One region of the Variovorax sp. UC74_104 genome, then DNA from elsewhere that is predicted to be linked to it. Evidence: predicted binding sites of a transcription regulator. Region 1 holds the regulator's gene; the other holds the start of a gene.
What was found. Region 1 encodes LexA, which represses DNA repair genes until DNA is damaged. Its sites were predicted from a motif close to ACTGTATNNNNATACAGT; they were not measured.
Positions count from the first base shown of each region.

Region 2: recA (recombinase RecA) is a predicted target of LexA. The motif match lies at 2,563-2,580, and genes of this name have one in related genera.

Region 1 covers NZ_CP171978.1:4,155,358-4,161,138, reverse strand. The annotation lists gene ACHMXA_RS19550 (3-hydroxyacyl-CoA dehydrogenase) at 1-154, opposite strand, end outside; gene ACHMXA_RS19545 (MFS transporter) at 305-1,462, opposite strand; partial or broken gene ACHMXA_RS19540 (D-2-hydroxyacid dehydrogenase family protein) at 1,459-2,465, opposite strand; gene ACHMXA_RS19535 (hypothetical protein) at 2,555-2,965, opposite strand; gene lexA (transcriptional repressor LexA) at 3,080-3,763, opposite strand; gene ACHMXA_RS19525 (asparaginase) at 3,837-4,802, shown strand; gene adk (adenylate kinase) at 4,848-5,504, opposite strand; gene kdsB (3-deoxy-manno-octulosonate cytidylyltransferase) at 5,635-5,781, opposite strand, start outside.
Region 2 covers NZ_CP171978.1:549,051-554,831, reverse strand. The annotation lists gene ACHMXA_RS02730 (sensor histidine kinase) at 1-130, opposite strand, end outside; gene ACHMXA_RS02725 (hypothetical protein) at 555-1,235, shown strand; gene ACHMXA_RS02720 (response regulator transcription factor) at 1,268-1,942, opposite strand; gene ACHMXA_RS02715 (MarR family winged helix-turn-helix transcriptional regulator) at 2,013-2,498, opposite strand; gene recA (recombinase RecA) at 2,644-3,747, shown strand; gene recX (recombination regulator RecX) at 3,790-4,251, shown strand; gene ACHMXA_RS02700 (SRPBCC family protein) at 4,232-4,663, shown strand; gene ACHMXA_RS02695 (RraA family protein) at 4,718-5,389, opposite strand; gene ACHMXA_RS02690 (SDR family oxidoreductase) at 5,620-5,781, shown strand, end outside.

The sequences.
Region 1 (5,781 bases):
ATTGGGCGCAGAGGGCTTCGCGCCCGCGCTCGGCGGCGCCCGCGAAGCTGTCGAGCAGCAGCACCTCGCTGCCCGCCTGTGCGGCGATCTGCGCGATACCGCGCCCCATGGCGCCGGCGCCGACGACGCCGATTCGGGAGTAGTTCACTGTCATTTGCTGGAGATTTTCACTGGTTGGGTGGTATCCGGGCCTGCGGGGCAGGCGTCGACACAGGTGCCGTACGCATCGGCACCGCTGTCGAAGTCTTCGATTTTGCAGCCCCGCGCGGGCGGGGCGTGACGGGTTTTACGCGGGGGCGCGCTTTCAGGGCGCACGACGGCTGCGGTCGATGGCCACGCTGAGCGAAATGGCGATGAGCACCAGGCCGAGGCCGACCCAGCTCATCCAGGCACCGGCGTCGTTGGCGAGCAGCCAGCCGCCGAGCGCCGCGCCGACGGCCTGGCCGGTGTAGATGCCGGAGCTGTTGAGCGCCACCGAGCCCGGCGCGAGCGCGGGCGCAAGGCCTACCAGCCGGGCCTGCTGCGCCGAATTCGTGGAGAAGCAGCCCAGGCCCCAGGGCACGAGCACGACCGCGAGCCAGGCAAGCGTGGAAGCCAGCGGCCACAGCAGCAGGCTGGCGGCGATCAGCACCGTCGTGACCAGCACCATGCGGCCGGCACCCACGCGGTCGATGTACCGGCTGACCACCATGTTGCCGACCAGCCCGCAGGCGCCGAAGAGCGCCCACATCACGCTCAGCGTGGTGGCGTCCGCGCCGAAGCTCTGCTTGAGGATCGGGCCGAAGTAGCTGAACAGCACGAACTGGCCCGCGCCCTGCAGTGCCGTGACCGACACGATGCCCATCAGCACGGGGCTGCGCAGCACGCGCGACCATGCGGCGGCCGTCAGCGCGGCGGGCTTGATGCCGTTCGGCAAGGTGAGCCAGATCGATGTCGCGCTCGCGACACTGAGCAGCGCGATGGCGGCGAAAGCCATGCGCCAGCCCAGGTGCCCGCCGATCAGCGCTCCGATGGGCAGCCCCAGCACCGAGGCCATCGACCACCCGAGAAAGACGAAGGTCACGGCGCGCCCGCGGTGCTCGGGCGGCACCAGCAGGCCGGCGCAGGCGGCAGCCTGGGGTGTGAAGATGGCTGGCGCGATCACCGTGAGCATGCGCACCGGCAGCAGCGCGCCGAAGCTCGGCATCAGCGCGCAGAGAACGTGGCCGGCCGCGTACCAGAGCAGGGTGAGGGCCAGCAGCTGCCGGCGGTCCCAGCCTGCGACCGCGGCAGCCAGCAGCGGTGCACCGATGCACATGACCGCCGCAGCGGCCGTGATGAGTTGCCCCGCCGTGGCGGCCGTGACCGAGAGCGAGGCGCTGATCTCGTTGAGCGTGCCGGGCACGACCATCACGCCCGTGCCGATCACGAAATTGCCGACGAGCAGCGCCCAGAGCGCACCCCTGGACGCTGGCCGGCTCACCGGCGGACCTGCAGCGCGCCGGGATTCACGATGTTCGTGGGGTTGCCGTTGATGTAGCTCACGACGTTGTCGAAAGCCTGGCCGAAGTAGCTCTCGTAGCTTTCCTGCTCGACGTAGCCGATGTGCGGCGTGCAGATGCAGTTCTCCAGGCGCAGCAGCGCGTGGCCCTGCAGCGGCGGCTCGCTCTCGAACACATCGACAGCCGCCAGCCCGGGGCGCCCGCGGTTGAGCGCCGCGAGCAGGGCGTCGGCCTCGACCAGTTCCGCACGCGAGGTGTTCACGAACAGGGCGGTCGGCTTCATGCGCGAGAGGTCTTCCAGCGTGATGAGGCCGTTGGTCTCTTCGTTGAGCCGCAGGTGCACCGACAGCACGTCGGCCGCGGCGAAGAACTCGTGTCGGTTCTGTGCCACCTGGAAGCCATCGGAACGCGCCTTGGCGCAGCTGGCTCACGGCCCCAGATCACGACCTGCATGCCGAAGGCCTGACCGTAGCGCGCGACCAACTGGCCGATGCGGCCATAGCCCCAGATGCAAAGCGTCTTGCCCTTGAGCACCGAGCCGATGCCGAAGTTGGGCGGCATGGAGGCCGACTTGAGCCCCGACTGCTGCCAGGCGCCATGCTTGAGGTTGCTGATGTACTGCGGCAGCCGGCGCATGGCGGCCATGATGAGCGCCCATGTGAGTTCGGCAGGCGCCTGCGGAGAGCCGGAGCCTTCCGCCACGGCCACGCCTCGCTCGGTGCAGGCCGCGACATCAATGTGTCCGGCAACGCGCCCGGTCTGGGAAATGAGCTTGAGCTTGGGGAGCTTCTCGATCAGCTGGCGCGAGATCTGGGTGCGCTCGCGGATCAGCACGATCACGTCGGCGTCCTTGAGGCGAACCGATAGCTGCCCAATGCCCTTCACCGTGTTGGTATAGACCTTGGCCGCGTATGCGTCCAGCTTGGAAGCGCAGCGCAGCTTGCGTACGGCGTCCTGGTAATCGTCGAGGATCACAATGTTCATGGCACGCCATTGTGCCTCGCAGCATTGGAATGTCGCGCCTGCGAACGTTTGGATACCCACCCCGAAGCCGCTCGCAGGGCCGTTCGGGCTCAGTGCAGGCGGGTCGAGCGCGGTGCCGTGGCCATGGTTTCGGCGGCCTCGAGCGCGGCCAGTCGGTCGAGCTCGGCGCAGACATCGGCCATGCGGCCGGAGATTCGGACGCGATTGCTGCTGCACTGCCTGTTCTTGTCGTCGACGACGCGGACCACTCGCAACGGGCGTGCTGGCACGGTGGCCGCCTGGCTGGGCGAGGCACTGCCACCCGAGCGGGCCGTGCAGGCGGGGCGCACCGCTACATAGCGCAGTCCGGCAGAGGATTCGGTCGTGTCGATGTGATTCCCGCGACGATCGCGACGTGCCGGCATCAGGCGGCTGGCCAGCGATTGCAAGGGCATCCAGATATCGGCGATGGCGAGGAGGGCGATTCCCATGTGAACTCCAAGAAAGTAGAGGTTGAACACAGGCAGGATTTCTTGAATCGGCCGCGACAGGGTGATGGCGACTCTTCGCCATACGCCCGCCACCTGTCGAGGCCGGATGGGGATGCGTGCTGCGGAAAGCAGGCCGCCCGGGGCCTACATCAGCATCGTGTTTCGGATGAGTCCGACAGCGAGGCCTTCGATTTCGAAAGGCTCTCCGGGCTGCACAATGATGGTCGGGTAGTCGGGGTTCTCGGCGTGCAGCTCGATGACCTGCTTGTTGCGCTTCAGGCGCTTGACGGTCACTTCGTCGCCCAGCCGGGCCACCACGATCTGGCCGTTGCGGGCCTCCTTGGTGGCTTGCACCGCGAGCAAGTCGCCGTCCATGATGCCGGCGTCGCGCATCGACATGCCTCGCACCTTGAGCAGGTAGTCGGGCTGGCGCTGGAACAGCGTGTTCTCGACGTAGTAGGTCTGGTCGACGTGCTCCTGCGCCAGGATCGGCGAACCTGCCGCGACGCGGCCGATGAGCGGCAGCGCAAGCTGGGCCATGCCGGGCAGCGAGAGCGAGAACTGGTTGCCTTCGCGATGGCGCGTTTCGTTGAGCGAGCGCAGCGCGTCACCCTTGAGGCGGATGCCGCGCGAGGTACCGCTGACGAGCTCGATGACGCCCTTGCGCGCCAGCGCCTGCAGATGCTCTTCCGCGGCGTTGGCTGACTTGAAGCCGAGTTCGTTGGCGATCTCGGCGCGGGTGGGCGGCGCACCGGTACGTGCGATGGCGCTCTGGATGAGATCCAGGATCTGCTGCTGGCGGGCTGTAAGCTTCACGGCGAACTGCATATGTGGTTCCTTGCGGTACTGGCTGGATATCCAGTGGCTGTATTTTTAACCAGTTTTTTTAAGTTGACAAGCCATGGTCAATTCCTCTTCGCCTGAATTGCGCCGACGCGCGGTGGTTCTGGGTACCGGCGGCACCATCGCGGGCCGGGCCGCCAGCAGCGACGACAACATCGGCTACACCGCCGCGCAGGTGGGCGTGGCCGACCTGCTGGGCGGTATCGAGGCGCCTGACGGCGTGACCCTCGAGGCCGAGCAGGTGGCCCAGGTGGACAGCAAGGACATGTCCTTCGACATCTGGCAGCAGTTGGCGCGATGCTGCGCGCACTGGCTGGCGCAGGCCGATGTGGCCGGCGTGGTTATCACGCACGGCACCGACACCATCGAGGAGACGGCGTTCTTCCTGCACTCCGTGCTGGCACCATCCAAGCCCGTGGTGCTCACCTGCGCGATGCGTCCGGCCACCGCGCTGTCGCCGGACGGGCCGCAGAACGTGCGCGATGCGATCGGCGTCGCAATGACGCAGGGCGCCAAGGGCGTGACGGTGGTGTGCGCCGGCGCCGTCCACGGCGGCGTCGACATCCAGAAGGTGCATACCTATCGGCTCGACGCCTTTGCCTCAGGCGATGCAGGACCGATCGGCTATGTCGAGGAGGGGGAAGTGCGCCTCGTCCGCGCCTGGCCGCAGGGGCAGGCTGTGTCGGCGGCGAAGATCCTGGGGACGACCGCGGTGCAGTGGCCCCGGGTGGAGATCGTGATGAGCCATGCCGGTGCCAGCGGGGCGGTGATCGATGCGCTCCTGCTGCCTGGGGGCGCGGAGCCCCTGCGCGGGCTGGTGCTTGCCACTACCGGCAACGGCACCCTTCACCATGCTCTGGAGGCGGCTGCGCTCAGGGCGCAGGACGCCGGTGTCTCGGTGGTCAGGGCGACGCGTTGCACCAGCGGGCGCATCCTCCCGAAGGCCGGCGATCCGCTGCGCGATGCAGGCGCACTGACGCCGGTCAAGGCGCGCATCGCCCTGATGCTCGAACTGCTGGGGTGAAAACGAAACCGCCCCTGTCGAAGGGGCGGTTTTCTTGGAGTCAGGTCAGCTGCTCAACGCGGCCAAGGCCCGCTGCGTGATCTCGTCGACCGTGCCCACGCCTTTGATGGCGCGGTACTTCGGCGCTGCGGCCGGGTCTGCCTTCGCCCAGGCGGAGTAGTAGTCGACCAGCGGACGCGTCTGCTGGCTGTACACCTCGAGCCGCTTGCGCACGGTTTCTTCCTTGTCGTCCTCGCGCTGGATCAGGTCCTCGCCGGTCACGTCGTCCTTGCCTTCCACCTTGGGCGGATTGAACTTGACGTGGTAGGTGCGGCCCGAAGCCGGGTGCGAACGGCGGCCGCTCATGCGCTCGATGATGTCGCTGAAGGGCACATCGATCTCGAGCACGTAGTCGAGCTTGACGCCGGCCGCCTTCATGGCGTCGGCCTGGGGAATGGTGCGGGGGAATCCGTCGAAGAGGAAGCCGCCGGCGCAATCGGGCTGCGCGATGCGTTCCTTCACGAGGTTGATGATCAGGTCGTCGCTGACCAGCGCGCCGGCGTCCATGACCGCCTTGGCCTGCAGTCCGAGCGGGGTGCCGGCCTTGACGGCTGCGCGCAGCATGTCGCCGGTCGAAATCTGGGGAATGCTGTACTTCTGGCAAATGAAGGCCGCTTGCGTGCCTTTGCCCGCCCCGGGCGCGCCCAGCAAAATTAGTCTCATGGTGTCCTCGGACGGTTCTTAGATCTTGTGTCGCGCCGTGCATCGGCCCCGTGGCTGGGCAAGGCGGAGTTGTTTCGAGGATAGCATGCGTGCCCTTGGGGAAATCCCGCTCCTGCAGCCGCCGGGACGCTCAGGCGCCTGCGGCTGCGAAGACCGCGCGCACGCGCGCAAGGTCTTCGGGCGTGTCGATGCCGGGGCCCGGCGCGACATGGCTCACATGCACCGCGATGCGATGGCCGTGCCACAGCGCGCGCAGTTGCTCGAGTGCTTCCGTCGA
Region 2 (5,781 bases), 2.9 Mb from region 1:
CGTTGGCGATGCCCTGCGCCACCAGCCAGGTGACGCCGATGCTCACCGGCACCAGCAGCAGCAGCGGCGTGAGCATCCAGTCGAGGATCTCGCCGAAGAGGGAGCGCTGCGCGCGCTGGAAAAGCTTCAAGGGTCGAGTTCCCTGGGTGTTGAAAAAATATCCGTCGAGCGTGAATTTGTGGTGCCGCTCGAATCATCTTGCGGGCTCCGATCCGGCCGCGTGGTTGTAGCCTCGGCGCGCAGTTTCTGCAATTCAAAAAAATCTGAGGGAATCAATCATGAGGATCAAATCACCGGGCGGTTGCCCAAGGCCGCTCCGGGTCGCCGCGACCGTGTTCGCCGCGGGCGTGGGCATCACTGCATGCGGCGGAGGTGGAGGAGGTGGAGGCGGGGGGATGCCTTTGCTGCCGCTCCCAACGAGCTCGCCGGCCCCGGCACCAGCGCCGGCCTCCGCGCCTGCACCCGCTCCGGCCCCGGCTCCCAACCGCGACCCCGCGCCGGGCAGCGAGCCCTTGCCGTCCCTGAGCGCGCCTCAACCCGGTTCGACGGCAGCGGTGGGCAACGACAGCGAAGGGATCTACGGTTCGCTGGTCAACCTCGGCTTCGTCGGCGCCGACGGCTCCGTGGCCGCCAAGTTCGTCGTCGGTACGCTGTGGGGCTCGATCAAGGTCTCCGGCCTCGACTGGTCCTTCAACCCCGATACGCTGCACTACTTCATCAGCGCCTCGCCCGTGACGGGCTCCGGCACGTTCGTTCCGAAGAAGACCATGAGCGGAACCTATGCCTATGGCTCCCGGGAGCCGTCGAGCTTCGGGCCTCTGGGCTATGCCGCGGAGAACGCGCTCGCGGTGTCGCAGGAAAGCGTGATCGGCAAGTGGGCCAACACGGACACGAGCTTCGGCATCAGCGTGACGATCGAGGTCGACGACAAGGGCGCGTTCACCGGCAAGACGGTGGGCGTGCAGATCGGCACCTGCAACATCTCGGGCACGATCGCGCAGGCGCAGCCCGGTACGGCCAAGAACATGTACGGCCTCGTCGTCAATGCGGTCGATGCCGCCACCGAGGCCAAGGACGCCTGCAAGCTCAATACGACGCTGCCTTACAAGGGCCCGGCAGCCATCGGCCTGGTGCCTGCCGGCAACTTCGAGAGCAATGGCTTCTTCCGCAGCATCATGTTCCTGATCCGTACCAGCGACGGCTCGACGCTTACGGCCGGCCTGCGCAAGCAGTAGCAGCCAGCCGCTTGCGCGGGTTGTGCCTCGGTTCAGTTCTGGATCTTCTCGAGGCAGTAGCCCAGCCCGCGCACCGTCGCGATGCGCACCGGGCCCTTCTCGATCTTCTTGCGCAGGCGGTGGATGTAGACCTCGATGGCGTTGAGGCTCACTTCCTCGCCCCATTCGCACAGCCGGTCGACGAGCTGGTCCTTGCTCACCAGCCGGCCGGCGCGCTGCAGCAGCACTTCGAGCAGGCCGAGTTCGCGCGCCGAGAGCTCGATCATCTTGCCGTCGATGGTGGCCACGCGGCCGGCCTGGTCGTACACCAGCGGGCCGTGGCGGATGGTGTTGCTGGTGGCGCCCATGCCGCGCCGGGTGAGGGCGCGCACGCGAGCCTCCAGCTCCTGCAGGCTGAAGGGCTTGGCCATGTAGTCGTCGGCGCCGTGGTCCAGGCCCTTGACGCGCTCCTCCACGCTGTCGGCGGCGGTGAGCACCAGCACCGGCAGCTGCGAGCCGCGCGCGCGCAGCCGCTTGAGGATCTCGATGCCGTGCAGGCTGGGCAGCCCGAGGTCGAGGATCAGCAGGTCGAACTCGTCATGGGTCATGAGCGCGGTGTCGGCTTGCGAGCCGTTGGCCACGTGGTCGACCGCCGCGCCCGAGGTGCGCAGGCTGCGCAGCAGGGCATCGGCAAGCACCTGGTCGTCTTCGGCAATCAGAATCCGCATGCGCCACCTCCGGCCTGTTTCGGGTGTCGGGCGCCCCCGGCGCCGTTCACAGTTGTCTCTTCGCCGGAGTCTAGCCCGCCGTATAGGCTTCGAGTCCGATGGTTACCACGGTGGCGATCTCGTCGCCCACGCTGATTCGGAACTCCTTCTCGGCCTGCGTGACGGCGCCGCGGAAGGCGTCGAGCCAGGCCAGCCCGTCGGCGGTGAAGAGCACGCGCCGCGCCCGCGCGTCCAGCGGATCGGGCCCGCGCGTGACCAGCCCCCAGGCCTCGCACTGGTCGACCAGCGCGCCCATCGCCTGCTTGGTCATGCCGGCGCGCTCGGCCAGCTCGGTGAGGCGCGAACCCTCGCGCGACAGGTGCCGCGTGATGTGGATGTGCGCCGCGCTCACCTGCGCGCGCGCCGCGAGGTTCGACAGGGCCAGCGGCACGTCGACGTCGTGCGCCATCAGCTCCAGCACGCGCTCGTCGAAGCGGCGCATGGCGTGGCCCAGCAGGCGGCCCAGGTGGGTCTGGCGCCAGGCGTCCTGGTCGGCGGGGAAGGGGGCTTCGGCCATGGCCAGAATGGTAAAGCAAACTGACCAAAAAACAGGTTCACGCCGAAGAATCAGCCCCTACACTACTGTTCAAGCATCCAGCCTGTAGTTAAACGCAGATGGGTGGTGTCACACACAAGCCATTGATCTTCAAGGAGTTTTTCACATGGACGCAGTAGTCAAGGGTTCGAACATCGGCGCCAACAGCGAGAAGGCCAAGGCCCTGCAGGCCGCGCTGGCCCAGATCGAAAAGCAGTTCGGCAAGGGCACCATCATGCGGCTGGGCGAGGGCGAGGTGCTGGAAGACATCCAGGTGGTCTCCACCGGCTCGCTGGGCCTGGACATCGCGCTGGGCGTCGGCGGCCTGCCGCGCGGCCGCGTGGTCGAGATCTACGGCCCGGAATCGTCGGGCAAGACCACGCTCACGCTGCAGGTCATCGCCGCCATGCAGAAGCAGGCCGGCACCTGCGCCTTCGTCGACGCCGAGCACGCCCTCGACGTGCAATACGCCCAGAAGCTCGGCGTGAACCTGTCGGACCTGCTGATCAGCCAGCCCGACACCGGCGAGCAGGCCCTCGAGATCGTCGACTCGCTGGTGCGCTCGGGCGCCGTGGACCTGATCGTGGTCGACTCGGTCGCCGCCCTCACGCCCAAGGCCGAAATCGAAGGCGAAATGGGCGACTCGCTGCCCGGCCTGCAGGCCCGCCTGATGAGCCAGGCGCTGCGCAAGCTCACCGCCACGATCAAGAAGACCAACTGCATGGTCATCTTCATCAACCAGATCCGCATGAAGATCGGCGTGATGTTCGGCTCGCCCGAAACCACCACCGGCGGCAACGCGCTGAAGTTCTACGCCTCGGTGCGCCTGGACATCCGCCGCATCGGCACCATCAAGAAGGGCGACGAGGCCATCGGCAACGAGACCAAGGTGAAGGTGGTGAAGAACAAGGTCTCGCCTCCGTTCAAGACGGCCGAGTTCGACATCCTGTTCGGCGAGGGCATCAGCCGCGAGGGCGAGATCATCGACATGGGCGTGAACGCCAAGATCATCGACAAGTCGGGCGCCTGGTACGCCTACAACGGCGAGAAGATCGGCCAGGGCCGCGACAACGCCCGCGAGTTCCTGCGAGAGAACCCCGCGCTGTCGCGCGAGATCGAGAACAAGGTGCGCGAGTCGCTGGGCGTGCCGCTGCTGGCGGCCGATGCCGACGAAACGCCCGAGAAGCCGCAGAAGGCAACCAAGGCCGACAAGGCCGACAAGGGCGAGTAAGCACGGGCGCGGCTCCACGGGGGCCGCGCGAGCGACCCCCGCATGGCATTCGACGCCCCCTCCCTCAAAGGCCGCGCGCTGCGCCTGCTGAGCCAGCGCGAGCATTCGCGCGCGGAACTGGAGCGCAAGCTGGCGAAGCACGAGGAAGAACCCGGCACGCTGGCGAAGGCGCTCGACGAGCTGGCGGCCAAGGACTTCATCAGCGAGCCGCGCGTGGTGGCATCGGTGCTCAACCAGCGCGCGGCCCGCTCGGGCGCGCTGCGGGTGAAGCAGGAGCTGCAGGCCAGGGGCATCGCGCCCGAGGCCATCGCCGAAGCCGTGGCCGGCCTGCAGGAAACCGAAGTCGAGCGCGCCACCGCCCTGTGGCGCCAGCGCTTCGACGGCCCGCCCGCCGACGCGAAGGAGCGGGCGAAGCAGATGCGATTCCTGATGGCGCGCGGCTTCTCGGGCGCCGTCGTGTCCAAGGTGCTGAGGAGCGATTTCGATGACGAAGCCGACGAATGAACACTCCGCCGCGCAGTCCCGCGTGATCACGCAGCGCGTGCAGTGCGAATGGCGCCGCGCCTACGTGCTGGCGGCCGACCCGAGGCGCCTGCCCGACTGGGCCAGCGGCCTTGCGAAGAGCGCGCTGGTGCCGCACGGCGACCACTGGATCGTGCGCACGCCCGAGAGCGGCGAAGCCCGCATGCGCTTCGCGCCGCGCAACGACTTCGGCGTGCTCGACCACTGGGTCGCGCCGGAAGGCGTGCCCGAGGTCTACCTGCCGTTCCGCGTGATCGGCGTCGCGCCCGACGCCTGCGAGCTGCAGTTCACGCTGCTGCGCCAGCCGCACATGGACGACGCGGCCTTCGAGCGCGACGCGCAGTGGATCGCCCGCGATCTGCGGGCGCTGCGCGACCTGCTCGAGGCAGAGTGATCGCCGAGTGATCGCGAGTGACCGGCCGGTCGCGGGCCGGGCAGCCGGCGGCGCTCAGAACTTGCGGTACTTCAGGTAGGCCTCCTGCGGATCGGTGCCCGCGAGGATGGCGGTGCGCACGAGGTTCTCGCGGCCCATCATGTGCTCGGCCTCCGCAATGATGGCCTCGGCCTGCGCGAGCGGCAGGCGGATCACGCCGTCGGTGTCGGCCAGCAGCAGGTCGCCGGGGTTCACCGTGACCTCGCCGATGCGCACCGGCACGTCCATCGCCTCGGGCAGCCAGTAGCCCACGATGTCGCGCGGCGTGAAATAGCGGTGCCACACCTGGAAGCCCTGCCGAATGATGAATTCCGCGTCACGCACGCCGCCGTCGGCGATCACGCCCAGCACGCCCTTGCGGCCCAGCGTCTCGGCCGAGAGCTCGCCCATGTGCGAGACGGTCGAGTCGTTGGGCTGGATCACCGCGATGTGGCCCGGCCTGGCGCGCGAGAGAAAGCCGGTCCATGCCATCAGCGTCTCGTGCGGATCGGCCGCTGGGTCGACGCGGCCGTTCACCGTGAAGGCCGGCCCGCAGAGCTTCTGGCCGGGGATCAGCGGACGCAGCGTGGGCGGCAGCGTGAAGTCACGCAGTCCCGCGGCGCGCATCACGTCATGAAGAATGCCGGTGTAGCAGGCCTGCAGGCGGGTGAGCAGGGAGTTTGCCGAGGCGTCGGCTGTCTGGGCCATGGGTGAATCCTGTTTTCTTGGGCAAAAACACTTTTCACGAATGAGGTTAGCGGTCGAGCCACCGGCAAAGGCTGGGGTTTGCGCGAATTTGCGGGTAACTACCGAGTCAAGAGCCGGCGAATAGGGGTTCCGACTGGGGCGACGATGCGCCCGACTCGCGTATATTTGATTTCATCAGTGAAATTTATATTTCACATGTGCGCAAAAACTCCCAACCAAAGGACATCCCCGTGACTTCACGCGTTCAAGGAAAGAACATCCTCGTTACCGCAGCCGGCAAGGGCATCGGACGCGCCAGCGCGCTGGCGCTGGCCCGCGAAGGCGGCACCGTGTGGGCCACCGACGTGGACACGGCGGCGCTGGCCGAACTCGCCGCGCTGGCCCGCGAAGAG